Regions from separate parts of the Agrobacterium sp. A3-95 genome, predicted to be linked through region 2. Evidence: predicted binding sites of a transcription regulator. Region 2 holds the regulator's gene; each other region holds the start of a gene.
What was found. Region 2 encodes LexA, which represses DNA repair genes until DNA is damaged. Its sites were predicted from a motif close to TGTTCNNNNTGTGTTCNG; they were not measured.

Region 1: the regulator LexA is predicted to act here: its motif matches at 3,710-3,727, upstream of uvrA (excinuclease ABC subunit UvrA).
Region 3: the regulator LexA is predicted to act here: its motif matches at 1,196-1,213, upstream of ACQZ5Y_RS15290 (helicase-related protein).
Region 4: the regulator LexA is predicted to act here: its motif matches at 2,594-2,611, upstream of ACQZ5Y_RS11280 (putative DNA modification/repair radical SAM protein).

The regions. Positions count from the first base shown of each region.
Region 1 is NZ_JBNWDR010000004.1:467,594-475,323, forward strand. It holds gene ACQZ5Y_RS14550 (DUF72 domain-containing protein) at 1-598, opposite strand, end outside; gene uvrA (excinuclease ABC subunit UvrA) at 655-3,576, opposite strand; gene ACQZ5Y_RS14560 (single-stranded DNA-binding protein) at 3,884-4,417, shown strand; gene ACQZ5Y_RS14565 (HPP family protein) at 4,484-5,632, opposite strand; gene ACQZ5Y_RS14570 (MarC family protein) at 5,756-6,385, opposite strand; gene gyrA (DNA gyrase subunit A) at 6,603-7,730, shown strand, end outside.
Region 2 is NZ_JBNWDR010000009.1:228,999-236,728, forward strand. It holds gene ACQZ5Y_RS22170 (ComEC/Rec2 family competence protein) at 1-1,866, shown strand, start outside; gene ACQZ5Y_RS22175 (glutathione S-transferase family protein) at 1,883-2,566, opposite strand; gene lexA (transcriptional repressor LexA) at 3,006-3,728, opposite strand; gene ACQZ5Y_RS22185 (VOC family protein) at 3,939-4,820, shown strand; gene kdsA (3-deoxy-8-phosphooctulonate synthase) at 4,820-5,665, shown strand; gene eno (phosphopyruvate hydratase) at 5,813-7,087, shown strand; gene ACQZ5Y_RS22200 (FtsB family cell division protein) at 7,424-7,730, shown strand, end outside.
Region 3 is NZ_JBNWDR010000005.1:142,467-150,196, forward strand. It holds gene ACQZ5Y_RS15285 (ubiquinone biosynthesis hydroxylase) at 1-983, shown strand, start outside; gene ACQZ5Y_RS15290 (helicase-related protein) at 1,445-4,531, shown strand; gene ACQZ5Y_RS15295 (RNA-binding S4 domain-containing protein) at 4,535-4,951, shown strand; gene fdxA (ferredoxin FdxA) at 5,110-5,448, shown strand; gene holA (DNA polymerase III subunit delta) at 5,535-6,572, opposite strand; gene lptE (LPS assembly lipoprotein LptE) at 6,584-7,075, opposite strand; gene leuS (leucine--tRNA ligase) at 7,122-7,730, opposite strand, start outside.
Region 4 is NZ_JBNWDR010000003.1:377,521-385,250, reverse strand. It holds gene ACQZ5Y_RS11285 (UdgX family uracil-DNA binding protein) at 1-1,356, opposite strand, end outside; gene ACQZ5Y_RS11280 (putative DNA modification/repair radical SAM protein) at 1,356-2,588, opposite strand; gene greA (transcription elongation factor GreA) at 2,810-3,286, shown strand; gene ACQZ5Y_RS11270 (glycosyltransferase family 4 protein) at 3,378-4,433, shown strand; gene ACQZ5Y_RS11265 (Lrp/AsnC family transcriptional regulator) at 4,465-4,932, opposite strand; gene trxB (thioredoxin-disulfide reductase) at 5,187-6,161, shown strand; gene ACQZ5Y_RS11255 (LysR family transcriptional regulator VtlR) at 6,186-7,082, shown strand; gene ACQZ5Y_RS11250 (ArsR/SmtB family transcription factor) at 7,659-7,730, shown strand, end outside.

The DNA of each region.
Region 1 (7,730 bases), on a different contig from region 2:
CGATATCGTCTTCTCCCTTTTGCAGGCGGCAATAGACGAAATCGGCAGTTACGTCAGGCAGCATCGGATAATCGTGATGGTCGGCGCAGACGACCGCGACTTTGTGTTTGGCGAGAAGATCGATGAATTCCGGCACCTGAAATGTCGGGTTTCGCACTTCGACCACGTGGCGAAGGCTGATGCCGTCCTGTTTTTCGGGCAGCAATGCCAGAAACGCGCCGAAATCCTCGGCGTCGAATTTTTTAGTCGGCGCGAATTGCCACAGGATCGGACCGAGATGGTGGCCGAGTTCCGTCAATCCCTGCGTCAGGAACTTCGTCATGGATTCACCCGCCTCGGCCAGGACCTTGCGGTTGGTGACGAAGCGGCTTGCCTTCAGGGAGAAAACGAAATCCTCAGGCACGTCCGCCGCCCATTTGGCGAAGGTCTCGGGTTTCTGGCTGCTATAATAGGTGCCGTTCACCTCGATCGCCGTCAATTGCCGGCTGGCATGTTCCAGCTGGCGTTTCTTCGGCAGTTTTTCCGGATAAAACGTGCCTTCCCACGGCTCGAAAGTCCAGCCGCCGATACCGGTGCGGATCGTGCCTGATGTCGACATATACTATTCCTCCTCGGGCTATCGGCCTTACGTACCCTTGCTGCGAAAGGTGCGGATTACTCCGCAGCCTCGCGTTTTCCGGCCGGCCGGCGTTCCAGAAGTTCCTTCAGGAAATGGCCGGTATAGGATCGCTCGTTCTTGACGATGTCTTCCGGCGTGCCGGTTGCCACCACTTCGCCGCCGCCCGTGCCGCCTTCGGGGCCAATATCGATGATCCAGTCGGCCGTCTTGATGACTTCGAGATTGTGCTCGATTACCACGACGGAATTGCCCTGATCCACCAGCGCCTGCAGCATTTCCAGAAGCTTGTTGACGTCGTGGAAATGGAGACCCGTCGTCGGCTCATCGAGAATGTAGAGCGTGCGGCCGGTGGAGCGTTTCGACAGTTCCTTGGCGAGCTTGACGCGCTGCGCCTCGCCGCCGGAGAGCGTATTGGCCTGCTGGCCGACCTTGATGTAACCGAGGCCGACATCGAACAGCGCTTGCAGCTTGTCACGCACGGCCGGAACGGCGGCGAAGAATTCAACGCCTTCTTCCACCGTCATATCAAGCACGTCGGCAATGGACTTGCCCTTGAAGGTCACATCCAGCGTCTCGCGATTATAACGCTTGCCGTGGCAAACGTCGCAGGTGACATAAACATCTGGCAGGAAGTGCATCTCGATCTTGATGACGCCGTCGCCCTGGCAGGCTTCGCAGCGGCCGCCCTTGACGTTGAAGGAGAAACGGCCAGGTGCATAACCGCGCGCCTTTGCCTCCGGCAGACCGGCGAACCAGTCACGGATCGGCGTAAATGCGCCGGTGTAGGTGGCGGGGTTTGATCGTGGTGTGCGGCCAATTGGCGACTGGTCGATATCGATCACCTTGTCGATGAATTCGAAGCCATCGATGCGGTCATGCTCGGCCGGAATTTCGCGCGCGCCCATCACGCGGCGTGCTGCCGACTTATAGAGCGTCTCGATCAGGAATGTGGATTTGCCACCACCCGACACGCCGGTAACGGCGGTGAAAACGCCAAGGGGAACGGCCGCAGTCACATTCTTCAGGTTGTTGCCGCGTGCGCCAAAAACCTTGATTTCGCGGCCCTTTTTCGGCTTGCGGCGTTCTGCCGGCACGGCGACGCCAAGTTCGCCGGATAGATATTTGCCGGTCAGCGATTTCGGATTGGCCATGACCTCCTGCGGCGTGCCTTCGGCGATCACCTGACCGCCGTGAATGCCGGCGGCCGGGCCGATATCAACAACATAATCCGCCGTCAGAATGGCATCCTCGTCGTGTTCGACCACAATTACCGTATTGCCGATATCACGCAGATGTTTCAGCGTATCGAGCAGGCGGGCATTGTCACGCTGATGCAGGCCGATGGACGGCTCATCCAGAACATAGAGAACGCCGGTGAGGCCGGAGCCGATCTGCGAAGCAAGCCGGATGCGCTGGCTTTCTCCGCCGGAAAGCGTGCCGGAATTGCGTGACAGGCTGAGATAATCCAGCCCGACATCGTTGAGAAATCGCAGACGTTCGCGGATTTCCTTGAGAATGCGAACCGCGATCTCGTTCTGTTTCGCGTTCAGATTTTCCGGCAGCGTCTCGAACCAGTCGCGTGCCATACGGATCGACATCTGGGTGACTTCGCCGATGTGCATTCTGTTGATCTTGACGGCGAGCGCTTCCGGCTTCAGGCGATAGCCGGCGCAGGCCGGGCAGGGGGCCGCCGACATATAACGCTCGATTTCCTCGCGCGCCCAGGCGCTGTCGGTTTCTTTCCAGCGACGCTCCAGATTGGGAACGATGCCTTCGAAATTCTTCACCGTCTTGTAGGAGCGCGCGCCGTCCTGATAGTTGAACTCGATCTTGTCGTCAGTGCCCTGGAGAATGGCGTGCTGCGCCTCTTTCGAAAGGTCCGTCCATTTGCTCGACAGCTTAAAACCGAAGGCCTTGCCCAGCGCCTCCAGCGTCTGGTTGTAATAGGGGGAAGACGACTTGGCCCAGGGGGCGATCGCGCCATCCCGCAGGGTGCGTGCAGGTTCGGGCACGATCAGGTTTTCGTCCACCTTCTGCTGCGAGCCGAGACCGTCACAGGTGGGGCAGGCGCCGAAGGGATTGTTGAAGGAGAAAAGCCGGGGCTCGATTTCCGGGATGGTGAAGCCGGAGACCGGGCAGGCGAATTTTTCCGAAAACAGCATACGCTCGTGGGTCTCATTGAGCGATTTGTTTGCGGAGCCGCCAGCCGAGGTTTCTTCCGGCGGCAGGGGCTTGTCGGCAAATTCGGCCACTGCCAACCCGTCGGCGAGCTTGAGGCAGGTCTCGAGACTGTCGGCAAGGCGTGCTGCCATATCCGGGCGCACGACGGCGCGGTCCACCACCACATCGATATCGTGTTTGTACTTCTTGTCGAGGACGGGAACGTCAGCGATCTCGTAGAACTGGCCATCCACCTTGACGCGCTGGAAGCCCTTCTTCATCAGCTCGGCGAGTTCCTTTTTATATTCGCCTTTGCGGCCGCGCACGATCGGCGCGAGAATATAAAGGCGCGTGCCTTCCTCGAAGGCAAGGATACGGTCGACCATCTGGCTGACCGTCTGGCTCTCGATCGGCAGGCCCGTCGCCGGCGAGTAGGGCACACCGACACGCGCAAACAGCAGGCGCATATAGTCGTAGATTTCCGTGACCGTGCCGACCGTAGAGCGCGGGTTCTTCGAGGTGGTTTTCTGCTCGATGGAAATCGCCGGAGAAAGCCCCTCGATGCGGTCTACATCCGGCTTCTGCATCATTTCGAGGAACTGGCGCGCATAGGCCGAGAGGCTCTCGACATAACGGCGCTGGCCCTCGGCATAGATTGTGTCGAAGGCGAGCGACGACTTGCCCGAGCCGGAGAGCCCGGTCATGACGATCAGCTTATTGCGCGGTAGATCCAGATCGATACCCTTGAGGTTATGCTCACGGGCACCACGGATGGAAATCGTCTTCAGTTCACTCATGATAAAGCTCGGACAAAATTAACAGGCCTGATGGCGGCGCGTCCTTATGTAGTGACGCAACCGGACGTGTCGAGGTTTATTCCCTATCGATCGATGGCTTTTCGGCTCACTTGACTCGAATTTCGTGATTTAATAGAACAAAAAAGGAACAAATTGCAAGTGCGAATATACTCTCAGAAAAAGTCGGGATTATTCGCTGTGGATTGTTCCCCGTTGCGGTGCCCTTTGCGGGCGGCGATGGTTATTGTGTGCGGGATTTTTTGAAATACAATTGCCGGTCACGATGGCTGGCGGACAGGATGACGAGATGGCTGGTAGCGTAAACAAGGTAATTCTGATTGGGAACGTTGGCGCCGATCCCGAAATTCGCCGGACGCAGGACGGCCGTCCGATCGCCAATCTGCGTATCGCCACCTCAGAGACGTGGCGGGACCGCAACAGCGGCGAGCGCAAGGAAAAGACAGAATGGCACACGGTCGTCGTTTTCAACGAAGGCCTGTGCAAGGTTGTCGAACAATATGTGAAAAAGGGCGCCAAGCTCTATATTGAAGGCCAGCTGCAGACGCGCAAGTGGCAAGACCAGACCGGTAACGACCGTTACTCCACCGAAGTGGTACTGCAGGGCTTCAACTCGACGCTGACGATGCTCGACGGTCGCGGCGAAGGTGGCGGCGGCAGCCGCAGCGGTGGCGACATCGGCGGTGGAGATTATGGCAGCGGCGGCGGTAACTACGGTGGCGGTTACGACCAGCAGCCGGCGGCCCGCGGCGGTGCCTCGCGTGGCGGCAGCCAGCCTTCCGGCGGCTTCTCCAGTGACATGGACGACGATATCCCGTTCTGATCGGGACCGTGATTGACGGAGCGGAGGCCGATCGAAACCGGTTGCCCGCTTCAAGGTCGCGACGACCTACGCCGCGGCTTTGTCCGCCAGCATCGCAACCATGACATCGGACTGCGAAAGAATACCCACCATCTTGCCGTTGGCGTCGATCACCGGCAGGTAATGCAGCCCTTCCTCCGCAAAGCGGATGATTGCTTCCTCGATCGCCGTTTCCGGCTGCACGGTTCTAACCGGCGATGTCATGATATCCTTTACGGTATCGTTAGGTGCGCTTGTGCCTGAGAGGATAAGGCGCAGGCGCTGCAGCAAACCGATGGAAGGGCGGCCGTTTCTCCAGCTAGCCTTTTCAAGAAAATCTGTCTGAGTGACGATGCCGACGATTTCGGCCCTGTCGTTGGTCACTGGCAGAGCCTTGAAATGGTGGTTGCGCATCAGTGAATGGGCGTGGCGCAGGCTATCATCCGGGGCGACGCCGACCACATCGCGCGACATGACGCTGGCGCAATCGAGGTGGAGGGCGCGGCGGCGCCAGGAGCGCAATTCCGTCTTGCGCAAAATCATCTCCAGCACATCGCGATCAATATCGAGAACCTCGTCATATTCCTTCAGCACCTCGTCCAGATCGGCTGAGGAAAAGCCGATTTTCTGTATCGGCGTCGGGTCTGCCGTGCCGTGGCTGGCCTTTCCCAACCTCAGGCCGTGCGGATAGGCGCGGCCGGTGGCATTGTTATAAACGAGCGCGAGGATGAGAAGGATGAGCGAGTTTCCGGCGACCGGCCAGAGAATAAATCCATAGCCGAGACTATGCACGGCGGGACCGCCGAGAACGGCCGTCAGCGCCACCGCGCCGCTTGGCGGGTGCAGGCAGCGCAGCGCCATCATGACAGCAATGGCAAGGCTTATGGCAAGCGCGCTGGCAAGAAAAATATCCGGAACGAGTAAAGCCACCGTCACGCCCACGAAAGCCGACACGATGTTGCCGCAGAGGATCGACCAGGGCTGCGCAAGGGGGCTGGATGGCACGGCGAATAAAAGCACCGCCGAGGCGCCCATCGGCGCGATCATGGCTGGCAGGGTAGGGTCTAGGCGGAAAGCAAGGCTGCCCAGAAGTCCCGTCAGCGAAATGCCGACGAAGGCGCCCGCCGCAGCGCGCAGCCTTTCCCGGTTACTGACGGGAGCGGCATCCGGGATGAGGCGGCGCAGCGTGGATCGCATGGAGAGAGCTTTCTGATGCGGAAAAAAGATGCGCGTCTTTTACCCGAGGCAGGAGCCGTATTCAAAGGGCGGATTTTTCGCAAATCCGGCCGGTTGCGGCATTTTGTTGTGAACCGATGGTCGTCAGAATGCGAAGGCCGATTTTATGCCGTCCACTACGAACTGCACGGAAAGCGCGGCAAGAAGGACGCCGAGCAGCCTTGTCAGGATCGCGCGGCCGGTATTGCCGAGAAAACGGTCCATGCGTTCCGAGACGATCAGGGTGGCGTAGACGAGGGCCATGGCGAAGGCGAGGATGAGAATAAGCACGACCATTTCGAGCGTCGTCTTCATTGTTCCCGCCAGGAGCACGGTCGCGGAAATGGCGCCAGGCCCGGCGATCAACGGCAAGGCGAGCGGAAAGACCGCCAGATTATGCAGATGGTCCTTTGTGATGGCGATCTCCGAGGTCTTTTCCTTGCGCTCCTGGCGTTTCTCGAAAATCATCTCGAAGGAAATCCAGAACAGCAGCAGGCCACCGGCGATGCGAAAGGCACCCAGCGAAATGCCGAGAAGGTTGAGGATGGTGAGACCGAACAGGGCGAAGATGGCGAGAATGCCGAAGGCGATGATCGAACCGCGCAGGGCCACCTGGGCGCGCTGGTCGCGCGTCATTCCAACCGTGAGTGCGAGAAATACGGGCGCGAGACCGGGCGGATCGAGCGTGACCAGAAGTGTTGTAAGCGCGTTGATGAGCGTTTCGCTGCTGGCCATTCTTTCCCCACCTGTTCTGTTTTTAGGCCGGAGCCTACGCAAGTCGTACTCGCTTTGAAAGGGAGCGGCGTCGCTTTTGCCAACCTAAATGGCGAAAAGCGGGGTATGTCTTGCAAATGACGCAAAAGACTGTTCAAAACTCGCCTGGAAATTGGCTTAACGTGGCTGTTTCCGCTATAAAAATCCATCCGATTCTTAACAGAGAATGTGATCCGTTTTGACTGACCAGAGCCCCCCCGGCGGCGGAAAACTTCCGCCAGGCATTGAACCGATTTCCATCATTGAGGAAATGCAGCGGTCCTATCTCGATTACGCCATGAGCGTTATCGTTTCCCGCGCGCTTCCCGATGTCCGTGACGGTCTGAAGCCGGTTCATCGCCGTATTCTTTACGGCATGTCCGAACTCGGCATCGACTGGAACAAGAAATACGTCAAATGCGCCCGCGTCACCGGTGACGTGATGGGTAAATTCCATCCGCACGGCAATGCGGCGATTTACGATGCGCTGGCGCGCATGGCGCAGGACTGGTCTCTGCGCCTGCCGCTGATCGACGGACAGGGCAACTTCGGCTCCATCGACGGCGATCCGCCGGCGGCCGAACGTTACACCGAGTGCCGTCTCGAAAAGGCAGCGCATTCGCTTCTCGACGATCTCGACAAGGAAACGGTGGATTTCCGCGACAACTATGACGGCACCTTGCATGAGCCGGTCGTCATTCCCGCGAAATTCCCGAACCTTCTGGTCAACGGGGCAGGCGGCATCGCCGTCGGCATGGCGACGAATATTCCGCCGCACAATCTTTCCGAAGTCATCGACGGCTGTATCGCCCTCATCGACAATCCGGCGATCGAGCTGCTTGAACTGATGCAGATCATTCCCGGCCCGGACTTTCCGACCGGCGCGCTCATCATGGGCCGTTCCGGCATTCGCTCTGCCTATGAGACGGGTCGCGGATCGGTCATCATGCGTGGCCGTGCGACCATCGAGCCGATGCGCGGCGACCGCGAGCAGATCATCATCACCGAGGTTCCCTATCAGGTGAACAAGGCGACGATGATCGAGAAGATGGCCGAACTGGTCAAGGAAAAGCGCATCGAGGGTATTTCCGATCTGCGCGACGAGTCCGACCGCCAGGGTTATCGCGTCGTCGTCGAGCTGAAGCGCGACGCCAATGCCGAAGTCATCCTGAACCAGATCTATCGCTACACGCCGCTGCAGACCTCCTTCGGCTGCAACATGGTGGCGCTGAACGGCGGCAAGCCGGAACAGATGACGCTGCTGGACATGCTGCGCGCCTTCGTGTCCTTCCGTGAGGATGTCGTCAGCCGCCGCACGAAGTATCTG
Region 2 (7,730 bases):
GGCGCCAACCTTCGCGGCAAGGTCCGCCTCTCGCCGCCGTCCGGCCCGGCCTTGCCGGGACTGAACGACTTCGCCTTCACGTCCTATTTCAGAGGCATAGGCGCGACCGGTTTCTTTTATAAATCACCGGATGCGCTTGTATCACCCGTTGGTGACGCAAGGCCTGACAAGGATTGGCTGGAATGGGTCGATATGCGGCTTTACGGCCTTCGCAGCGCAATTGCCGAACGCATCCGCACCACCATCGGCGGTGATGCCGGAGCCTTCGCCGCCTCCATCATCACCGATGAGAGACAGGCTATATCGGCGGAGACGATGGAGGCGTTGCGGCTCTCCGGCCTTGCCCATATCGTTGCCATATCCGGGCTCAACATGGCACTGGCCTCCGGCATATTCTTTGTTGGCCTGAGACTGGCTTTCAGCCTGTTTCCCGCCTTTGCGCAGCGCTGGCCGGTCAAGAAGATCGCGGCTTTCGCGGCACTGCTGATGACGCTTGCCTATTATCTGATTTCCGGTTTCGCCGTTTCCGCCGAGCGTGCCTGGCTGATGATGTCTGTGATGCTGATCGCGGTCCTTTTCGATCAGCCATCACTCAGCCTCAGAAACGTTGCCATTTCCGCCCTGATCATTCTGGCTTTCTCGCCCTCGGAAATCATGGGTCCGAGTTTTCAGATGTCATTTGCGGCCACCATAGCGCTTGTTTCGGCCTATGCCTTCTGGAGCCGTTGGCGTACGGATCGCGAGCGGCTGTTCATCGGGCGCAAGCCCGCATGGCTGAAGGTGGCGGAAATGATGGGCGCGGTCATTGGCGGCGTTATCACGACGTCGCTGATCGGGGGCCTTTCTACGGCGATCTATTCGGTCGAACATTTTCACCGTGTCACCACCTATGGACTGTTCGCCAATCTGGCTGCAATGCCGCTCATGTCGCTGATCGTCATGCCATTCGCTCTTATCGCCATGCTGCTGATGCCCTTCGGGCTCGACGCGCCGTTCCTGAAGATCATGGGGTATGGCATGGCACTCGTCATCGAGGTTGCAAACGAGGTGGCCTCCTGGGGCGGCAGCGCAGCGACGGGGCGTCCGCACGGCTGGTTTATCGGTTTGGCTTCGGTGGGTTTCCTGCTGCTGACATTGCTGCGCAGCCGGCTTGCGCTTCTTGGCATCCCGTTTCTGCTCTTCGCCTTCGGTGTGTCGGCAGTTACGGCCTATCGTGATCTGCCGGATCTATTGATTCACGAGGACGGCGACTTGGTGGCACTCCTGGAGGGCGGCAAGGTCTCAACCACAAAAGCCCGTCCGCAGGGCTTCGTTTACGGCCAGTGGCAAAGGGCGCTGCTGCTGCCGGAAAAAACCGTGCCGCCAGATTTTATAAATGGTGAGAGCATCGCAAATAATGCTGGTTCTGACTCGAGATCGAAACTGTCGCCGGAAGACATGGCTGTGGTGGTACGCGAGATGACGGCGGCGCTCAAAGGCGCCAAAGCTGGCGTCTTCACCTGCAGGAAAGACATATGGTGCGTAGCGAGCGCCGCAAGCGGAGAGTGGGTCGTCGTTCTGAAAGATGGCCGCTTCGCCGGAAAAGCCTGCGATATTGCCGATATCGTCGTTGTTTCCCGCAGAACCTCTTTTTCGCAGTGCCGCTCGGGTGCACTCCTGCTCAGCCGTGACATCTTGCGGCGTCTCGGTTCTGTGGAAATAGATTTTGCTGACAAGAGGGAGGAGGGTGTGGCGAGCGGGCTGCGCGCCGCAATCGCCGGAACGGACAGGCCCTGGAGCCAGCACCGTTATTACGACTGGAAAAGCGGACGTTTCGACCGTGATCTACCGCAGCCCATCATCCGGCTGCTGGCGGCGTCGCAATGACTGCCGCCAGCATGGATCAACGGGCCTTGGCGCGCAAATCTTCAGTCAATTCGCCGATCTCGCCAACTTCCTCTTCATGACCAGCGTCGCGCCAGCTCTCCTTCAAACCGGCCTCGTACCATTCTTGCATGGCAGGCAGGGTGAGCAGCCGGTCGCAATAGGCTTTCGCTGCTGGCGAAAGATCCGCACTGCCATAGGTCTGGAAACGGAATGCAACCGGGCAGAAGAAAGCATCGACCGCCGTGAACTTTTGACCGGCAAGATATGGCCCGCCGAATTTTGTGAGACCCTCGCTCCACAATGCATCGATCCGCTTTATATCGGCTTTAAGCCCGGCATCGCCGCCCCTTGGTTTGACCCGAATGCCCACCGACATGGGATAGAGATTGCGCAGCGAGGAAAAGCCGGCATGCATCTCACTTGCGGCCGAACGCGACCAGGCCCTTGCATGCTTGTCGCTTGCCCAGACGCCCTGGTGTCTTTCAGCAAGATATTCGACGATCGAAAGCGTTTCCCAAACCGTCATACCCTCGTCGACTAGGCAGGGCACCTTGCCCGTCGGCGAAAAGGAGGAGAAGGAGACGCCTTCGCCGAACGGAATGAGCTTTTCATCAAAGGCGATACCGAGCGTGCGCATCAATACCCACGGCCGCAGCGACCATGAAGAATAGTTCTTGTTGGCTATATAAAGATCGTACATGGCGTATCTCCCGGATATGACGCGTATTTCTACACCTGCCAAGCGTTCACGGAATATCGAAAATTATCCATGGCTCCCATAAACGACGTTGATGAATGGTGATGTGGGGTCGCTGAGAGCGCGCCTTGCGACAAGTCACCCTTTGGTGACCACTAAAACTGACTGCGCAACACGACAGAACAACGTCGCTAAAAAACAGCGGATGTGATCGCTTCGACAATTACAGCGAGCAGCCCATTCGCCACCACGCCCGTAGCGAAACCGAAGCATCTTTATGGAGCAGGAACTCAGTTTAGAAAGGGCAACGCGCATAGGCTGAATGGCGCATATCCTCGTGCACCCGCAAAAGCACGCCACGTTTGGAAACAGCCAAACCCGATATAGGCGCCATCTTCACGATGACGCCTATTGTAAAGTGAATACGTTCGGTTCGATAAGATCAATGGTAGCGGCGGATCAGCCCAACCAGCTTGCCCTGAATTTTCACCCGGTCGGGCCCGAAGATACGGGTCTCATAGGCTGGGTTTGCCGCCTCGAGCGCAATGGAGGCACCCTTGCGGCGGAAGCGCTTCAGCGTGGCTTCCTCGTCATCCACCAGAGCCACAACGATGTCCCCGGGATTGGCAGTGTTGCCGTTGCGGATGATGACTGTGTCGCCGTCGAAAATGCCGGCCTCGATCATCGAATCACCCTTGACCTCAAGCGCGTAATGTTCGCCCGTGCCAAGCATGTCTACTGGCACGGCCACATCATGGGTGTTGTTCTGGATGGCGGAAATCGGCACGCCCGCAGCGATGCGGCCCATGACCGGCACGGTGACAGCCCCGCCCAGATCATTGGCCGGCGTCTTGGGGGCAGGGGCCGGTTCCGGCATTTTGGGCTTGCCAAGGCTGCCTTCGATAACGCTCGGCGAAAAGCCGCGCTGCGGCCTTGCACCCGGCGTATAAGCCTCTGGCAGCTTGATGACTTCCAGCGCCCGAGCTCTATTCGGTAGCCGACGAATGAACCCGCGCTCTTCGAGAGCGGTTATCAGGCGGTGGATGCCGGATTTCGAAGCAAGATCGAGTGCGTCCTTCATTTCATCGAAGGAGGGCGGCACGCCGGACTCTTTCATTCGTTCATGAATGAAGAGAAGCAATTCCTGCTGTTTGCGCGTGAGCATGAGGAAAACACCCTTTAGAATCGTAGTGGAAGTCGTGAAACAAATACAGAACGAACACTATATGTTCCATATGTGTTCTGCAATCCCCTAAAATTTCGTGAAGGTGCCATCTGTTGCTGTGATGATTTGCCTCATAGCACGCAATTGTGCTTTTGTGCGGTCGAAACCGTCCCGGCATGCTCCGGGCGGAAGGCCAGCAGGATACATGTCATGACGAAACCCTATAGCGTTGACCATCTCGTTTTGCCCGTGGAAGTCATAGGCGTCGCCGTGAAGCGCCTCGTCAGTCTTGGCTTTACGGTTGCGCCGGAGGCTCTGCATCCTTTCGGCACCCAAAATGCCTGCGTATTTTTCGCCGACGGCACCTATCTGGAGCCGCTCGCAATTGCTGATCCGGCTAAATATAATGCCTCAATAGAGAGGGGTGATGTGTTCACCGGCAGGGATGTGGCCTTCCGGCAACGGGACGGGCAGGAGGGTTTTTCGGCTCTTGTCGCCAGGACTGAAGACGCCTTGGTTGACCATGAGCGGTTTCGGGCAGCCGGCCTTTCGGCGGGCGATGTTTTCGAGTTTTCGCGGCCTGTTCGGATGCCGGATGGCTCGCAAGGCGAGGCGGCGTTCCGGCTGGCTTTTGCGGCAAGCGGGGCGGCCGCGGATTTCTTTTTGTTCAGTTGTCAACGGCTTCAAGCCCTTCAGGGCGATCGCACCATGCTGGAGCGCCACGCCAATGGTGTCACCGGCCTGAGTGAAATCGTCCTGTTTTCCGGCGGCGACATGAAGGTGGCGGGCCTGATCGAGACAGTGTTTGCCTGTGAAGGCAAATGGTCTCCGGGCGGTGATATGGTTTTTGCGACCGGCAATGCCAGCATCAGATTGACCGGAAAACCGGCTTTCAGCGGGCCGGCCCTGAATGCTCAGGATGGCAACGAAGGCGGATTGCGCGGCGCGGGCATTGTCTTTTCGTCGCACGATCTTGCCGTGACAGAGGCGGTGCTTACTGCTAATGGCGTGTCCTGCGCAAAAGCGGACGGCCGTCTGGTAGTGCCCGCGGCACCCGGTCAGGGCGTTGCCTTCGCCTTCGAGGAAAAATGATGAGCGTTACGAACAATCTTAAAGTCACTGCCGGCGATGGCGCCAGCAAGGTTTCCTTCTCGAATGCCGAGCGGTTTTCGCTGATTGCCGGTCCGTGCCAGATGGAAAGCCGCGAACATGCCTTCATGATCGCTGGCGTCCTGAAGGAGCTTTCCGACAAGCTGGGAATAGGGCTTGTCTACAAGTCCTCTTTCGACAAGGCGAACCGCACTTCGCTTTCCGGAAAACGCGGCATCGGCCTGGATAACGCGATGCAGGTTTTTGCCGATCTCAAAAAGGAATTCGGTTTTCCTGTTCTGACCGACATCCACACGGAAGAGCAATGCGCCATCGTTTCCGAGGTAGTGGACGTGCTGCAGATCCCGGCGTTCCTCAGCCGCCAGACCGATCTTCTCGTTGCTGCCGCCAAAACCGGCCGCGTCATCAACGTCAAGAAAGGCCAGTTTCTGGCGCCCTGGGACATGAAGAACGTGCTTGCCAAGCTCAATGAGAGCGGCAATCCGAATGTGATGTTGTGCGAGCGCGGCGCGTCCTTCGGTTACAACACGCTGGTTTCCGACATGCGCTCGTTGCCGATCATGGCAGCGCTCGGCGCACCTGTCGTGTTCGATGCCACCCATTCGGTGCAGCAACCGGGCGGGCAGGGCGGCTCCACAGGTGGCCAGCGCGAATTCGTCGAGACGTTGGCACGTGCGGCCGTTGCGGTTGGCGTGGCCGGCCTCTTCATCGAGACGCATGAGGATCCGGACAATGCGCCGTCAGACGGCCCTAACATGGTCCATCTGAAGGACATGCCGAAACTGCTCGAAAAGCTTCTGGCTTTCGACGCGATTACGAAAGCCTGATCGGCTGACCGTGACGGCGGGCACTTTTGTGCCAATCGATTTTAATGGCGGGCGGGCCGTTTCCGCTGCCCACCGTCATTGTAATTTCTTCGCCATCGTCTAAGACAGGCGACGGAAAATATCTGTTCCATTCCCAAGGGAGAGACCATGACTGCCATTACCGATATCATCGCGCGCGAAATTCTCGACAGCCGCGGCAATCCGACCGTTGAAGTCGACGTTTATCTCGAAGACGGCTCCATGGGCCGTGCCGCCGTTCCCTCCGGCGCCTCCACCGGCGCGCATGAGGCGGTTGAGCTGCGCGATGGCGGCAAGCGTTATCTCGGCAAGGGCGTGGAAAAGGCGGTCGAAGCCGTCAATACGGAAATCTTCGACGCGATTGGCGGTTTCGACGCTGAAAACCAGATCCAGATCGACCAGATGATGATCGCGCTCGACGGCACGCCGAACAAGTCGCGCATCGGCGCCAACGCCATCCTCGGCGTGTCGCTCGCCGTTGCGAAGGCTGCCGCTGAAGCGTCCGGCCTGCCGCTTTACCGTTATGTCGGCGGCCCGAACGCGCATCTGCTGCCGGTTCCGATGATGAACATCATCAACGGCGGCGCGCATGCCGATAACCCCATCGACTTCCAGGAATTCATGATCCTGCCGGTCGGCGCAGAAAATATTCGCGAAGCCGTGCGCATGGGCTCCGAAGTCTTCCATACGCTGAAAAAAGAACTGTCCGCACAGGGCCACAACACCAATGTCGGCGATGAGGGCGGTTTTGCACCGGGTCTCGAAAGCGCGCCGGCAGCACTCGATTTCATCATGAAGTCGATCGAAAAGGCTGGCTACCGTCCAGGCGACGACATGTTCATCGGTCTCGACTGTGCGGCGACCGAGTTCTTCAAGAACGGCAATTACGTTTATGAAGGCGAAGGCAAGACCCGTTCGCCGATCGAGCAGGCCGAATACCTGGCCGAGCTCGTGGCGAAATATCCGATCATCTCTGTCGAAGACGGCATGGCTGAAGACGACTGGGATGGCTGGAAGGCGCTGACCGATCTCATTGGCAACAAGTGCCAGCTGGTGGGCGACGATCTTTTCGTCACCAACTCCGCCCGCCTTCGCGACGGTATCAAGATGGGTGTCGCCAACTCCATCCTCGTCAAGGTCAACCAGATCGGTTCGCTTTCCGAGACGCTGGACGCAGTCGAAACGGCGCACAAGGCAGGTTACACCGCCGTCATGTCGCACCGTTCGGGCGAAACGGAAGATTCCACCATCGCCGATCTCGCGGTCGCAACCAACTGCGGTCAGATCAAGACCGGCTCGCTTGCCCGTTCCGACCGGCTCGCAAAGTACAACCAGCTTATCCGCATTGAAGAAATGCTGGGCCCGCAGGCTGCTTACGCCGGCCGTTCGATCCTGCGCGGATAATTCGCGTTCGGGTTTCGCGATATGGCCCGCCGCCTGGCGGGCCAGTATCAGGGATGGGCGGTTTATCCGCACTGCTCACTCCCGAGTTGATCCGGGGTTCAGTCAGCCCAGGTCCCTGGGTTGAAAGGACTCTTTTCACGGCGAAGACGCGCTGTGGCTTGATGCAGGATCACGCTCGGCATAACGAACTCTCTCTGATATCGTCGTCATTATTAGCCCGCCTCTGGCGGGCTTTTTTGCGTCTATCAGTCGCGTGGAATTTAAGGTCAACGGATAGTTAAACAATCCGCATTAGTCTCGAGACTCACATTATGCGTTTTAAGGCTTCTCTCCGGCATGTGGACCAGACATCATAAAAAGAGACGATTCGGCCGTTTGATCGTTCCGGCCATTACGATCGCTTTTCTTTCCTATTTCGGGTATCATTCCATCCACGGCGACTTCGGCCTTCAGGCGACGGAGCGGCTGGAGCGGCAGCGTATTGCCAGAACGGCAGAGCTTGCCAAGCTGACGCAGGCGCGCGTTGCGCTGGAGCGGCAGGTCGAATTATTGAGCGACGGTTCTCTCGAACGTGACATGATTGACGAGATTTCCCGTTATCAGTTGAATATGTCCCGTACGGACGAAATTGTCATCATGAATA
Region 3 (7,730 bases), on a different contig from region 2:
TCACCGATTCGAAGACCGCCGATCCGGTTCGCCCGGTGTTTTTGACATTCGACGGCGCGGTGGAGGAGGGCAGGCCCTTCGCTCATATGGTCCCGAATGTCGCGATGGTGGGTGCGCTGCGAGGCCTGTGTGAGCGCCTCGGCGTCGAAATCCGCCATGGTCTCAGTGTTTCCGGCTTTTCCGCCGGCCCGCAATCGACGGCTATTTCACTTTCCGACGGCTCGTCGCTTGAGGCGCGACTGCTCATAGCCTGCGATGGGGTCCGCTCGGCTTTGCGGGATATGGCAGGAATAAAAACCGTGCACTGGAATTACGATCAGTCCGGGATCGTCACCACCGTTGAACACGAGCGGCCGCATGAGGGCTGCGCGGAGGAACATTTTCTGCCGTCGGGGCCTTTCGCCGTGCTTCCCTTGAAAGGGAACCGCTCCTCGCTTGTCTGGACCGAACGTACGGCCGATGCCGACAGGCTGGTTGCTGCCGACGATCTGGTGTTCGAGGAGGAACTTGAACGCCGGTTCGGCCACAAGCTCGGTCCGGTCCGTCCCGTCGGTCCCCGTCGCGCCTTTCCGCTGGGCTTGACGCTGGCGCGTTCCTTCGTCGCGCCACGTTTTGCACTTGCCGGCGATGCGGCGCATGGAATTCACCCGATTTCCGGTCAGGGCCTCAATCTCGGCTTCAAGGATGTTGCGGCACTGGCCGAAACCGTGGTCGAGGCCGACCGTCTCGGCCTTGATATCGGCTCTCTCAACGTTCTCGATCGTTACCAGTCCTGGCGGCGTTTCGACACGTTGCGGATGGGCGTGACGACGGATGTGCTGAACCGGCTTTTCTCCAATGATGTCGGTCCCATTCGCGTCATGCGTGATTTCGGTCTGGGTGTGGTCGATCGTTTGCCGGGTCTGAAATCCTATTTCATCGGTCAGGCTGCCGGCACGACAGATGCGGGCGCGCCGCGCCTGCTTGCCGGCGAGGCGCTCTGATACTGCCGTTCCTGCCTGTGCCGGAGCGGCTTTCCAGCGATTGCCGCTTGACAGTCGATTCCGGTGTTTTCCGCCGGAAGCCGGTGCCGCAAAGCTGAATCCGGACAATGACTTACCCGGATTCACAATCTGGTATAGGGCAGGCATCTGCCAACCAGATGTTGCGGAGAACAAAAGCTGAATCCATTGGAGTCAGCGATTCGTATTCGATTCGTTCGCAGACTGTTCCGTATCCGAATCGATTCCGGTTTCGCCGGATTCTTTTTAATATTTCAAGTATCTGAATAAAAAAGGAAAATTCCGGCGAGGAAGGACCTGTTACCACTTTGCGGACAAGGCCTATTGCCTTTGTCGGCGGGCATTGCCATGTGTGTTGCGTGTGCGGCCCGTATCAGTGAATGGCGGGCGGTACAGCAAGCAGATGAAGTCGATTCACGGATAGTACGTTGAATTTTCGCCCCATGATCCTGAGCGGCCGCGGTGTCACGGCCGTTCTCGGCCCCACCAATACCGGCAAGACCCATTACGCCATCGAGCGCATGGTGGCACATGGCAACGGTGTCATCGGCCTTCCGCTGCGCCTTCTGGCGCGTGAGGTCTATACCCGTCTTGTCGAAAAGGTGGGCGCGCCGAATGTGGCGCTGATAACCGGCGAAGAAAAGATCGCCCCTCCTAAAGCCAAATATTCCGTCTGCACGGTGGAAGCCATGCCGCGCGAGACAACGGCCGCATTCGTCGCCATCGATGAAGTGCAGCTGGCCGGTGATCTGGAGCGCGGGCATATCTTTACCGACCGCGTGCTGCATCTGCGCGGGCGGGAGGAAACGCTGCTTCTGGGTGCGGGCACGATGCGCCCGATCCTCGAAAAGCTGCTGCCGGGAATTACCGTGGTCGAACGTCCGCGCCTGTCGCAGCTTTTTTATGCGGGCCAGAAGAAGATAACCCGCCTGCCGCAACGCACGGCAATCGTCGCCTTTTCGGCGGAAGAGGTCTATGCAATTGCCGAGCTGGTGCGTCGCCAGCGTGGTGGCGCAGCCGTTGTGATGGGCGCGCTTTCGCCGCGTACGCGCAACGCCCAGGTGGGGCTCTACCAGTCCGGCGACGTCGAATATCTCGTGGCGACGGATGCCATCGGCATGGGCCTCAACCTTGACGTCGATCATGTCGCCTTTGCGCAGGACCGCAAGTTCGACGGCTATCAGTTCCGAAATCTCAATCCGGGCGAGATCGGCCAGATCGCCGGCCGCGCCGGCCGCCATCTTCGCGATGGCACCTTTGGCGTGACGGGGCGCGTCGATCCATTTGACGACGAGTTGGTGGAGCGTATCGAAACCCATCAGTTCGACTCGGTAAAGGTGCTGCAATGGCGGACGAAAAATTTCGATTTTTCCTCCATCAGCAATCTGCGTCTGAGCCTCGAAGCCGCCCCGGCGATCCAGGGACTGTCACGGGCCTTGCCGGCGATCGACCAGCAGGCGCTCGAATATCTGTCGCGCTACCCTGAAATCATCGACGTGGCGACGACGGAGGCGCGGGTGGAAAAACTCTGGGAGGCCTGCGCGCTTCCGGATTATCGCCGCATTGCGCCCGCTCAACATGCTGATCTGATCTCAACGCTCTATTTCGATCTGGTAAAACGTGGCACGGTGAACGAAGATTTCATGGGCGAACAGGTGCGCCGCGCCGATCGTACCGATGGAGAGATCGATACCTTGTCTGCAAGGATTGCGCAGATCAGAACATGGACTTATGTATCGAACCGCCCAGGATGGCTTGCCGATCCGACACACTGGCAAGAAAAGACGCGGGAAATCGAAGATCGATTGTCCGATGCTCTACATGAAAGGTTGACGAAACGCTTTGTTGATCGCAGGACATCTGTGCTCATGAGGCGCCTGAGAGAGAATGCGATGCTTGAAGCTGAAATCAGTGTAAATGGTGATGTCTTCGTAGAAGGACATCACGTCGGCCAGTTGGCCGGGTTCCGGTTCACGCCGGTGCCGGGAATGGAAGGGCCGGATCAGAAGGCCGTGCAGGCTGCTGCGCAGAAGGCGCTCGCGCTCGAATACGAGGCGCGTGCCGCGCGTCTGCACGCCAGCGGAAACGGTGATCTCGCTTTGAGCTCCGATGGTCTGGTTCGCTGGTTGGGCGAACCGGTGGCCCGCCTTTCGGCAGGCGACAATATCATGAAGCCGCGCGTGATCCTCTTTGCCGACGAGCAGTTGAGCGGCAATGCCCGCGATCATGCGCTGGCGCGCGTCGAACGTTTCGTTAATCATCAGATTGCGACCGTGCTGAAGCCGCTGGACGATATTTCGCGCGCCGAAGACCTTCAGGGTCTGGCGAAGGGGCTGGCGTTCCAGCTGGTCGAAAATCTCGGTGTCCTGTTCCGCCGTGACGTCACCGAAGACGTGAAGTCGCTGGATCAGGACGCACGCGCCTCCATGCGCCGCTACGGCGTGCGTTTCGGCGCCTATCACGTCTTCCTGCCCGCGCTTCTCAAGCCAGCTCCGGCGGAGCTTGTGACGCTGCTCTGGGCGCTGAAGAACGATGGTCTCGGCAAGCCGGGTTATGGCGATCTCATTCCGGTGCTGGCCGCCGGTCGCACCTCTGTCGTGACGGACCCGACCTTCGAGCGGATGTTCTACAAGCTCGCCGGTTTCCGTTTCCTCGGAAAGCGCGCCGTGCGTATCGACATTCTCGAGCGTCTGGCCGATCTCATCCGTCCGCTGTTGCAGTGGAAGCCCGGTCAGCAGCCGCGTCCGGAAGGCGCTTATGACGGCCGCCGTTTCACGACGACGACCGCGATGCTTTCCATTCTCGGCGCAACGCTCGACGACATGGAAGAAATCCTCAAGGGTCTCGGTTATCGTGCCGATCAGGTAACGGCGGAAGAGGCGCAGGCCTTCCTCGCCAACCAGACCGGTGCTGCCGCTCCGGCCGCTTCTGAAGCGGTGACGGAAGACGAGAGTGCAGAGACCGAACACGAGGAACCGGCTTCGGAAGAGCAGGTTTCCGAGACGACGACTGTCGAAGCTGCTGAAGAAGCGCCGGTTGCGGAAGCTGTGGGCCAAGAGGCTGCTGTTAGCGAGGCTGCGCCGACGGAAAGCGCCGAGGCTGCTGAGCCGAAGCCTGTTCTTCTTTGGCGTCCGGGTGGTCGCAACGAAAACCAGCGTGGTGAAAACCGTCGTCCCGGCAACCGCGGTCAAGGCCGTGGCGAGGGTCGCGATCAGGCGCCACGCGAACAGGGTGAACGTCGTGGCGAAGGCCGTCGCGATAATCGTGACGGAGCAAATCGCGAGGCTGCCAATCGTGGCGGTGACGGTGAGCGTAAGCGTGATGGCGGACGTCCCGACCGTGGCAACAACCGCAATAATGATCGTCAGGATCGCGGGGAGCGCAAGGACAGGCCGGACCGCAATGACCGTGGCGGGAAACCGCAGGGTCAGCAGCGTTTCGAAGCCAAGCCGCCGCGTAAGGAAAAGCCGATCGATCCGGATTCGCCCTTCGCCAAGCTTGCTGCTCTCAAGGAGCAGCTGAAGAAGTAAGCCATGGGGAGCAACGAACAGCCACTCGAAAGCACGCGTCAGCGTCTGGACAAGTGGCTGTTCTTTGCCCGCATGGCCAAATCCCGTTCACTTGCCCAGAGTTACATTCAGTCGGGCAAGGTCAAGGTCAACGGTGTCTCCATTCGCCAGCCCAGCCATCTGGTAAAGGCCGGTGACAGGCTCGATATCGGTTTCGAGCGCATGGACAAGGTGCTTGTCGTCAAATCCGGGGGCGAGCGGCGCGGACCCTATGAAGAGGCCAGACTTCTCTACGACGATCTGACGCCGCCGCGCGAGCCTTCCGACAGGCTGAGCCCGCTGGAGCAGGCGATACGTCAGCCGGGAAGCGGTCGCCCCACCAAAAAAGAGCGCAGGGCGCTCGACAGGTTCCTGTCGGACAGCGACGGAAACAAAGAATAGAATAAACCTTCAAGTCTTAGCGGTTTTTCAGAATTGTTTATCCTTGCTATCTGAAGGCAAAGGCATTACCTCACTTGCAAAATTGCCCTGTCTGAATTCCGGGCGACGGCTTGTGTTCCGAAGCCCACAGACCCGGCCTGCATATTCTGGAGTTCATCATGACATATGTCGTGACCGACAATTGCATCCGCTGCAAATACACCGATTGCGTTGAAGTCTGCCCTGTCGACTGCTTTTACGAGGGTGAAAATTTCCTCGCTATCAATCCTGACGAATGCATCGATTGTGGTGTGTGCGAACCGGAATGTCCTGCCGAAGCGATCAAGCCCGACACTGAGCCGGGTCTCGACAAGTGGCTGAAGCTGAATACGGAATATGCGGCGATCTGGCCGAATATCACCATCAAGCGCGACCCCTTGCCGGAAGCCAAGGAAATGGATGGCGTGACAGGCAAGCTCGAGCTTTACTTCTCTGCCGAGCCGGGTAAGGGCGACTGAGTTCTCAACGACTGGTGTCCTTGGTATCATGATTTTAAAAGCCCTCGCAGCGTCAGCGTGAGGGCTTTTTGCCGACCTTCAGCGAGTTATCCGCCGCGGCCTGATTGCAATGTGGTCGATAGCAGGGTCAAAAGCGCCACGCTGTCTTCCAGGCTTTGGCGCTGGCGGCTTTGCAATATCGCCGCTTGCAGGCGGTTCATCTCACGGGCGATCGCCGCTGGCTGCCAGGTTCGCAGCGCCCTTTCGATAACCGGTTTCCTGCGAAAATGGATGTGGCGTCCAAGCGTTTGCATGACCTGCCCGGCCTGCTGCTTTTTCTCATCCATTTCGGCGCGCATCTGATCCAGCAACTGAAATTGCTTGAGGCATCCCTGAAGCACGAGAAAGATCGGCGTCTTCGACGAGACGATCTTCTGGGTGGCGTGGAAAAAGGCGTTTCTGTCGCCCTTCAGGATGGCATCGACGGCGTCGTCAGCCGAAACCGTGCTGGCATCGCCGATGATTGCCAGCACATCATCTTCCTCGATCACCTCTGCGCCACGGCAATAGAGCGCAAGCTTGCGGATCTCGTTGCGCGAGGCAATCCGGTCGCCGCCCAACTGCTCGATCAGCCTCTGCCGTGCGGCCGGGGCAATGCGCAGATTGTCGGCAGACAGTTCCTGATCGATCAACGCATTCAACGAACGGGCGTCATCCGCATAACACGGGATTGCTGCGATAGAGCGAGCGGGTTCTGCGATCTTGCGCAGGCCCGTGCCTTTTTTAATGTCGCCGGCCTCGATGATGAGAAAGCTGGCTTCGGGCGGCGTCTCAGCCAGAATCTGGAGAGCATCCACCAGAGCCTTTTCAGCCGAGGCACTTTTGATCCAGACGAGTTTTTCGCCACCGAAAAGGCCGATGGCGTTCACCTCGTCGAGAAGGCGGCCGGGATCGCCCTGCAGGTCGGATGCGCTCAGCTTCAACGATGCAAATGCGTCATCCGGGTCAATGCCGGTCTTTTTGGCGATGAGGTTGGCCCGCTCCGACACGAGGCCGCGATCCGGGCCGTAGAGCACGAAAACGCGAAAGCGCTCCGCCGGATTTTCGGCGAAGCGCTCAAATTCATGCGATTTTATCTCTGTCACGGCCGCCGCTCTCAGCGGCCAAGGGTGGCAGCGATATCGGTACGGATGATTTCAGCCAGTTCCCGGGCCGCACGGTTTTCTGCGTCGCGGATCGCCCTGATCTTGGCGAATTCCTGCTGTGGCAGATCCACCTGCGCCGTTACGCTACGCCGCGCGGAGCGCAGGATCTGGCCGTCGGAAATACGCGTCAGGACGTAATTACCGTTCATCACAACACGGCCTGGGTAAGGGCCGTTATAATTGCTGTTGGTACGGGTCGTCAGATCGTAGTTCTCGACTTCCGTGGACGTGGCGCTCGAGCTTACGGATAACTTGACGTTGTACTGAGCCGTAGCCGGTTCACCCGCACCGCCGGACACCAGGAAGATCAGCTGATTGCGCACTTCCTGCGTTATGCGGTCGCCGGCATTCGAGATGCTGACAGCCGCCAGTCTCTCCTTGGTTCCGGAAGCCTCGCCGTAAAGCGGGCGCACCTGGCAGCCTGCCAGAAGACCGGCCATCATCACGACGGAAACTGCTGCCGCAACGCGGCTCCATCTCGAAAAAACGTCAGACAACAATGTTCACAATCCTCTGCGGAACCACGATGACTTTTTTGGGCTCGCCACCGGCAAGAATGGATTTGACGGCATCCAGCGCAAGGGCAGCCGCTCGGACCGCATCTTGATCCGCATCGCGCGCGATTGTCAATTCGCCGCGCTTCTTGCCGTTGACCTGAACAGGCATGACCACATCGTTTTCCTCGACCAGCGAGGGTACAAAAGTTGGCCACGGCGTCTGGGCGACGAGACCCTCGTTGCCCAGCGCCGACCAGCATTCTTCGGCCAGATGCGGCGTCATGGGGGCAATGATGCGAATGAGGATTTCGACGGCATCACGCGCCGCCGCCTTGACGTCATCAGGCTTGCCACCAGCCGCGACATCCGCCAACGGAGCTGCGAGCGCGTTGACCAGTTCGTAGATGCGGGCGATCGCCTTGTTGAAGGCAAGCTTGTCCAGATCCTCCTGAACGGCCTTCAGCGTCTTGTGGGCCGCCTTGGATACCGCCAGGCCCTCGCCCTCGCTCGCGGGCTTCGGCGTGACGCTCTTCAGTTCGGTCGCGACTTCGCCGATGATGCGCCAGACGCGCTGTACGAAGCGGTTTGAGCCTTCCACACC
Region 4 (7,730 bases), on a different contig from region 2:
AGGGTGCACCGTGACAAAAAGCGTCCGCTCCTCCTGCATCGGTATCGGGCGACCCCGAACCTCGGACACCTTTTCCTTTCCGCCTGTAAGCGCATAAAGCGCAGTTGCACCCATGGCAACGATAAGCTTCGGCCGTACCAGCTCGATTTCCTTGTTAAGCCACCAGCGGCATTGCTGCACCTCGCCCGCATCCGGTCGCTGGTGGATGCGCCGCTTGCCGCGAGCCTCGTATTTGAAGTGTTTGACGGCGTTGGTGACATAAAGCTTTTTGCGGTCAATACCGGCTTCAACCAACGTCCGGTCGAACAACTGACCAGCGGGACCGACGAAAGGTTTTCCGGCAAGATCCTCGTGATCTCCCGGCTGTTCCCCGACGATCATCACTTTCGCATCTTCAGGTCCCATGCCGAATACTGTCTGCGTTGCCTTGCAATGCAGGGCGCAGCGCGTGCATTGGCCAGCTTCCCGCGCCAATGAAGCGAGCGTACCGTCTGGCGCCGCTGGCGGCTCTTCACGCGCCGAGGCCGCGGCCTGCAGGCGGTGATGGAATGGTTGCGGCTGGCTCGCAGCCTTTGCCGCCATCTCCAGCACCCGCGCCTCGGCACCAAGAACGAGACCTGGAATAAGCTCGGCTTCCGGCAAATTTTTCCAGTATTTCTTTGGCATCTCTGCCGTCATCGCTTTTATCTTCAGACGCGCCGGATTGAATATGTTGGCATAATAGGTTCGCCACAGCTCGTCCGTTTCATCCGTCAGCTCAGGCTTGGACGCGGCCTGCCGCGATGTCTCCAGCACGTTTCCGTCCCACCGCGCGGAGCCGTTCGGTGTCGCGATCAGCCAGTCCATATCCGTGAACCGCCGCTGGAAAAACGGGGCCGTGCGCTCGACGATGAAGTGATCCGGCTCGAACCATGCGACGAAGCGCCGCCGCCCGCCCTGCCCCTGCGGCAAGGATAATTCCTTGAAGCGAACAAAGGCCGTCATCTTGTGACAATCGCGGCGGACCGATTTTTCAAGCTGCCGGGCTTCGGAAACATCCGCATCGGACTTGAACTGCAACAGGGCGCGATCCCGCTTCAGCCGCCACAGCAACCGGTAAAGCAGTGCGAAACGACCCGGATCGCTATGACAGATAATCGCTTGCGCCAAAGTCACGAAGGAGGCTGGAACGGACACCTGCACGTCATCCGCACGGGCCGCCGGCAAAGGCTCTCCGGCAAAATCGAGAAGCCCGGCTTTCTCATCCCGCAACCGCCAGTCAATCGCCTCCGGCGGCACATTGGCGGCGAGAGCCGCGCGCGCCGCATCACGCCACTCGCCGAAATCGCCCCGCCCTTCCAGAACCGGGCCGTACATCACAGCAGCGATAATTGTTCGGGCTGCGGAGCAAACATCGCTCGCAAATCGGGCCGTTCAGTCAGCTTGCCCGGCGTCCAGCCCTCGGCAACGATGAAGGCCTTCACCTTTTTCAGGGAAACGCCGAAGCGGGCGATATCCTCCAGCCGCAACCGGCGAAACCGGCGTGAAGACAGGATCGAGGCGACCGTCTTGGTACCGAAGCCGGGCACGCGCAGCAATATTTCGCGATCCGCCACGTTCACGTCCACTGGAAAACGGTCGCGATTTTTCAGCGCCCAGGCAAGCTTCGGATCTATATCGAGATCGAGCATTCCGTTACCGCCGATCGCGGTTATTTCACCAATGTCGAACCCATAAAAACGATAAAGCCAGTCGGCCTGATAAAGCCTGTGTTCCCGCATCAAAGGCGGCTTGATGAGCGGCAGGTTCTTCGACGAATCCGGAATGGGGCTGAAAGCCGAATAATAGACGCGCCGCAAACCATAGCTGCCATAAAGCCGAGCGCTCGTGGACAGAATGGTGCTGTCATCAGCCCCATCCGCCCCAACGATCATCTGCGTGCTCTGTCCTGCAGGCGCAAAACGTTTGGTCTTTCGCGTCCTGACGGTCGGCTCCCCCGCCTCCTCGATCTTCAGACGGATATCAGCCATCGAGCGGCGAATATTGGCGGGCTGCTTTTCCGGCGCAAAACGGCTGACGCCGCTATCAGTCGGCAATTCGATGTTGATCGACAGCCGGTCGGCGTAAAGCCCCGCTTCCTCAATAAGCTTTGGCGATGCTTCGGGAATGGATTTCAGATGGATGTAGCCGCGAAAGCCATGCGTGACGCGCAGTTCCCGCGCCACCCGCACCATCTCTTCCATCGTATGATCGGACGAGCGGATAATGCCGGAAGAGAGAAACAGCCCCTCGATATAGTTGCGCCGATAGAACTCCAGCGTCAGCCACACCACCTCCTCGGCAGTAAACCGCGCCCGCTCGACATTGCTCGAAGAACGATTGATGCAATAGGCGCAATCATAGATACAGAAATTGGTGAGCAAAATCTTCAGGAGCGAAATGCAGCGCCCGTCCGGTGCATAGGCATGGCATATGCCCGACCCCTCCGTGGAGCCAAGTCCGCCGGATGCAGCAGAGCTGCGTTTCGTCGTGCCGCTGGAGGCACAGGACGCATCGTATTTGGCCGCATCGGAAAGAATGGCCAGCCGTTGCCTGATTGACTTCTTCATGGTTATGTTCACTATATGTTCCATTGAAAAATGTCAATCTCATCTGTTAAAGCCCTGAACGAATGCAAGAAAATGCCCGTCTCAAATTTGCTGGCATTTCGTTGTCGTCTTCTGATATAGTCGGCTTAGTTATGATTTTGGCATGGTTCCGGAGTTCCCCTCCGGAACCTGTTTCTTTTTGTGTCTGCAAGTAAAGCGACAGGACTGCGAAGGATAAAAAAATGGTAGAAAAAGTACCGATGACGCACGGTGGATTCATCAAGCTGCAGGAGGAGCTGCGCTTTCGCCAGCAGGAGGAGCGTCCCCGTATCATCGAGGCAATTGCGGAGGCGCGCGCCCATGGCGACCTTTCGGAAAATGCCGAATACCACGCTGCCAAGGAAGCCCAGAGCCATAACGAAGGCCGCATCACTGAACTCGAAGACTTGACCGCACGCGCGGAAGTCATCGACCTGTCCAAGATGTCCGGTTCCAAGATCAAGTTCGGCGCCACCGTCAAGCTGATCGACGAGGACAGCGACGAGGAAAGAATCTATCAGATCGTTGGCGACCAGGAAGCCGATGTGAAGGCTGGACGCATTTCCATTTCCTCGCCCATCGCCCGCGCCCTCATCGGCAAGGAAGTCGGTGACAGCATCGAAGTCAACGCACCGGGCGGCGCCAAGGGTTACGAGATTCTCGCCGTACAGTGGGGCTGATCTGCCCTTTCATGCAATGCGCCCCTCGGGCGCATTGCATTGGTATCTTGAACTGAACATCCTGCCTTAGCCGCAAAGACGGAAGCCCATCTTGTCCCACGCCAGTCTGAAAGATGTGCAGGTGCTTGCGCCGAACTTCAAGCGCAGGCTCTCCGGCGTTACCTCCACCATCGTGCAGCTTATTCCGGTACAAAACCGGCTGGGTCAGAAAGTGGCCGTCATCGGCCCGGGCCTGCCGCAGCATCTGCCACATGTTCGCTTCCGTGATCTGTGGCGGCTCTGGCAAAACGGCCCGCTCAGCGGTCCGCGCATCTGGCACGCCCGCCGCAATCTCGAAATGTTGCCGGGCATTCTCATGCGTGACGTGCTGCGCATGAAGGTGAAGCTGATGTTCACCTCGGCGGCGCAAAGGCGACATTCCGCCTATACCCGCTTTCTGATTTCAAAAATGGATGCGGTCGTCGCGACAAGCGGCCGCTCAGGCTCGTTTCTGGAAGTACCACATAGCGTCGTCATGCATGGCGTCGATACCGAGCTGTTTCATCCCGCAACCGGCTCGGAGGATACGATCGCTTCGACCGGCCTGCCTGGGCAGTTTCTCATCGGATGTTTCGGACGGGTGCGCCACCAGAAGGGAACAGACCTTTTCGTGCGCGCCATGATCGAACTTCTGCCCGACTATCCCGAATGGACGGCCGTCATCTCCGGCCGCGTGACCGCAGAGCACAAGGCCTTCGCCGACAAGCTCGTGGCCGATGTCGCAGCAGCCGGTCTTGCGGACCGCATCGCGTTTCAGGGCGAGGTGGACGACATCAAGCCGTGGTATCGGCGGCTAACCCTCTATGTCGCACCGTCACGCAACGAGGGCTTTGGCCTGACACCACTGGAAGCCATGGCGTCCGAGACGGCTGTCGTTACCAGCAATGCCGGCGCCTATGAGGAAATGATCGTCAAGGGCGAGACCGGCATGGTCGTTGAGGCCGGCGACTACGCGTCCCTGCGGGATGCCATTAAAACCTACCTTGCCGATCCTGCTCTCGCCAGGGACCATGCCCGTGCCGGACTTTCGCATGTGCGCACTGCATTTCCGCTGGAAAAAGAGGCGACGAGCCTCGGCACGATCTACGACGCGTTGCGGCGCGGGTAAGCGCCGGCGCAATCACTCATAGGTCCGCCGATCAGATTTCCACCAGACCGACGCGCTTGACCTGACGGATGGTGAGCATGGTGCGCACGGTGTCGACGTTTTCGTCCGCTGTCAGAACCTCTATGACGAAGTCCTGAAACTCGGTCAGGTTTCTGGCGATGCAATGCAGAAGGAAATCGCTTTCGCCGGATACCATCCAGGCCTGGCGCACCAGCGACCATCCGGCCGTCGCCGCTGCAAAGGCTTTCAGATTGCTGTCCGACTGGCGCTTGAGGCCGACCATGCAGAAGGCAACGAGATCGAAACCGAGCTTCGGCGCGTTCAACATGGCGTGATAACCCTCGATCACGTCGGCTTCTTCCAGCTTGCGGACGCGCCTGAGGCACGGCGGCGCGGAAATACCGACCCTTTCGGCCAGCTCCACGTTGGTCATGCGCCCGTCGCGCTGCAATTCGCGCAGGATTTTCAGATCGATGGCATCGAGTTCGACGCTGGTCACGGAGAGGTTCCTCGTTAAGCCGGAGAACTTCCTTGTACTACCAGGCGCAGGATTCGCAACAATATGCCGCCGGCCGGTCACAAAATTGCGCGCGCATCCACAACTGCCTTGTTGGTAACGCAAGGCTGCCCTTGAATAAAGGCACTAGACAACCTTAAATACCGGGCAACGAAGGGGTTGCGGCCTGTCCACCGTGCTTCGGCTGGAATGTTCTGCTGCCGAAAGGCCCCGCTACTTTAAAAAGGATTGTTTCCATGTCTGCCCGCCATACCAAGGTATTGATCATTGGCTCTGGTCCCGCCGGTTATACCGCGGCGATCTACGCGGCCCGCGCAATGCTGAAACCCGTGCTGATTGCCGGCATGGAACAGGGTGGCCAGCTGATGATCACCACCGACGTCGAAAACTATCCGGGCTTTGCCGATCCGATCCAAGGCCCTTGGCTGATGGACCAGATGCTGAAGCAGGCGACGCATGTGGGTGCGGAAATCGTCAGCGACCTCGTGACCGAAGTCGAAACCAACACGCGCCCCTTCGTGGTCAAGACCGATTCCGGTCAGGTCTGGACCGCCGACACGCTGATCATCGCAACAGGCGCAAAGGCCAAGTGGCTCGGTATAGAGAGTGAGCAGCACTTTCAGGGCTTCGGCGTTTCCGCCTGCGCCACCTGCGACGGTTTCTTCTATCGCAACAAGGATGTGATCGTGGTCGGCGGCGGCAACTCTGCCGTGGAGGAAGCGCTCTATCTCGCCCATATCGCCAAGTCCGTAACCGTCGTGCACCGCCGCGACAGTTTCCGCTCGGAGAAAATCCTTCAGGAACGGCTCTTCGCCAAGGAAAACGTCAAGATCCTGTGGAACACGGAAATCGCCGAAATCACCGGCGCTCCCGCCAAGCCACCAATGCCACCCTCTGTTTCGGGTGTGCGACTGCGTGACACCAAGACCGGTGTGATCAGCGATACGCCCATCGACGGCGTCTTCGTCGCCATCGGCCACGCGCCGGCCGTCGAACTGTTCAAGGGCAAGGTGAAGCTCAAGGACAATGGCTACATGTGGACCGCTCCCGATTCCACCGCTACCGACGTGGAAGGTATTTTCGCCGCCGGCGACGTTACCGATGACATATACCGTCAGGCCATCACCGCCGCCGGTATGGGCTGTATGGCCGCCCTCGAAGCAGAACGGTACCTCACCGCGCAGCAGCCGCTTGCGGTAGCAGCCGAATAACCGAAAGGCAGGATAGGCATGGCAATGCCATTGGACTGGGATAAACTGCGCATTTTTCATGCCGCAGCCGAAGCGGGGTCTTTCACCCACGCTGCCGACAAGCTGCATTTGTCCCAGTCGGCCATCAGCCGCCAGGTCAGCGCGCTGGAACAGGATGTTGGCGTGAAGCTGTTTCACCGCCACGCCAGAGGTCTTATCCTCACCGAGCAGGGCGAACTGCTGTATCGCACCGCCCATGACGTTTTGCTAAAGCTCGAAACCGTCAAGATGCAACTGACCGAAACGACGGAGAAGCCGAGCGGCAAGCTGCGCGTGACGACGACGGTTGGTCTCGGCCAGGGCTGGCTCACGGACAAGGTGCAGGAATTCCTGCAGCTCTATCCGGAAATGTCGATCCAGCTCATCCTCGACAATGAGGAGCTGGATGTGAACATGCGCCACGCCGATTGCGCCATCCGCCTGCGCCAGCCGCAACAGTCCGACCTTATCCAGCGCAAGCTGTTCACGGTTCACATGCACGTCTATGCGGCGCCGTCCTACATCAACCGCCACGGCGAGCCGCAGTCGATCGAGGATCTGGACAACCACCGCATCATCTCCTTCGGCGAACCGGCACCAAACTATCTGCTTGATGTCAACTGGCTGGAAAATGCGGGACGCTCGTCGGACAACACCCGCATTCCGCATCTTCAGATCAACAGCCAGACCTCGATCAAGCGCGCCTGCCTGCTGGGAATAGGTATCGCCTGTTTGCCGGATTACATCGTCGGGCGCGATCCGGGATTGATTCAGTTGTCGCTTGCCGCCGATATTCCCTCGTTCGACACCTACTTCTGTTACCCGGACGAGATGAAAAACGCTGCAAAACTGAAAGCCTTCCGCGACTTCGTCGTTGCCAAGGCACGGAACTGGAACTTCTGACGTTTAAATAGGCCAGCGCCACAAAATATCATACCAAGATGGCGGCGCGCCAGACGCGCCGCGCTTCAGCTTTGCACATAAATTATACCGGAAATATCCAGACCTGCATCGCACGCATGCCTGACCTGCACAAAAAAGAGTTGTTTCGTGCACAAAAAAGCACCATATCGCTCTCAGTTGATGCACACGGTGGCTTTTCCTCCCAGTTCCACCGCATCAGCTGTTCCCCTCTGGAGGTTTTTGACCTTCACACTTAAAGGGCCCTGGATTTATCCGGCGGCCCTCTTTTTTTACCCGCAAGAATTTTCTCCAATTTGGCGAAATATCGCATGATGCAACCTTGTTTTGCATTCTTGCCACTCCCATATTTCAATCAGCTGTTACGCCTGCCTATGCACGCGACAGCTGTTCCCCTCTGGAGGTTTTAACCTTCAAACTCATTGGCCGCGGAGAAATCCGGCGGCCATTTTTTTGCGCGCTGTTCTCGGCCCGGGTGACTACCTCACAGAGACGTGAATTGTATATCGGAAACTATCGATATAAATATCGAACATGTCAGATATTAGAGAAACGCAGATGAACCCGGAGGAAATCCTCAAAGCCCTTTCACACCCCGCAAGGCTGAAGTTCCTCGAGTGGCTGAAGAGC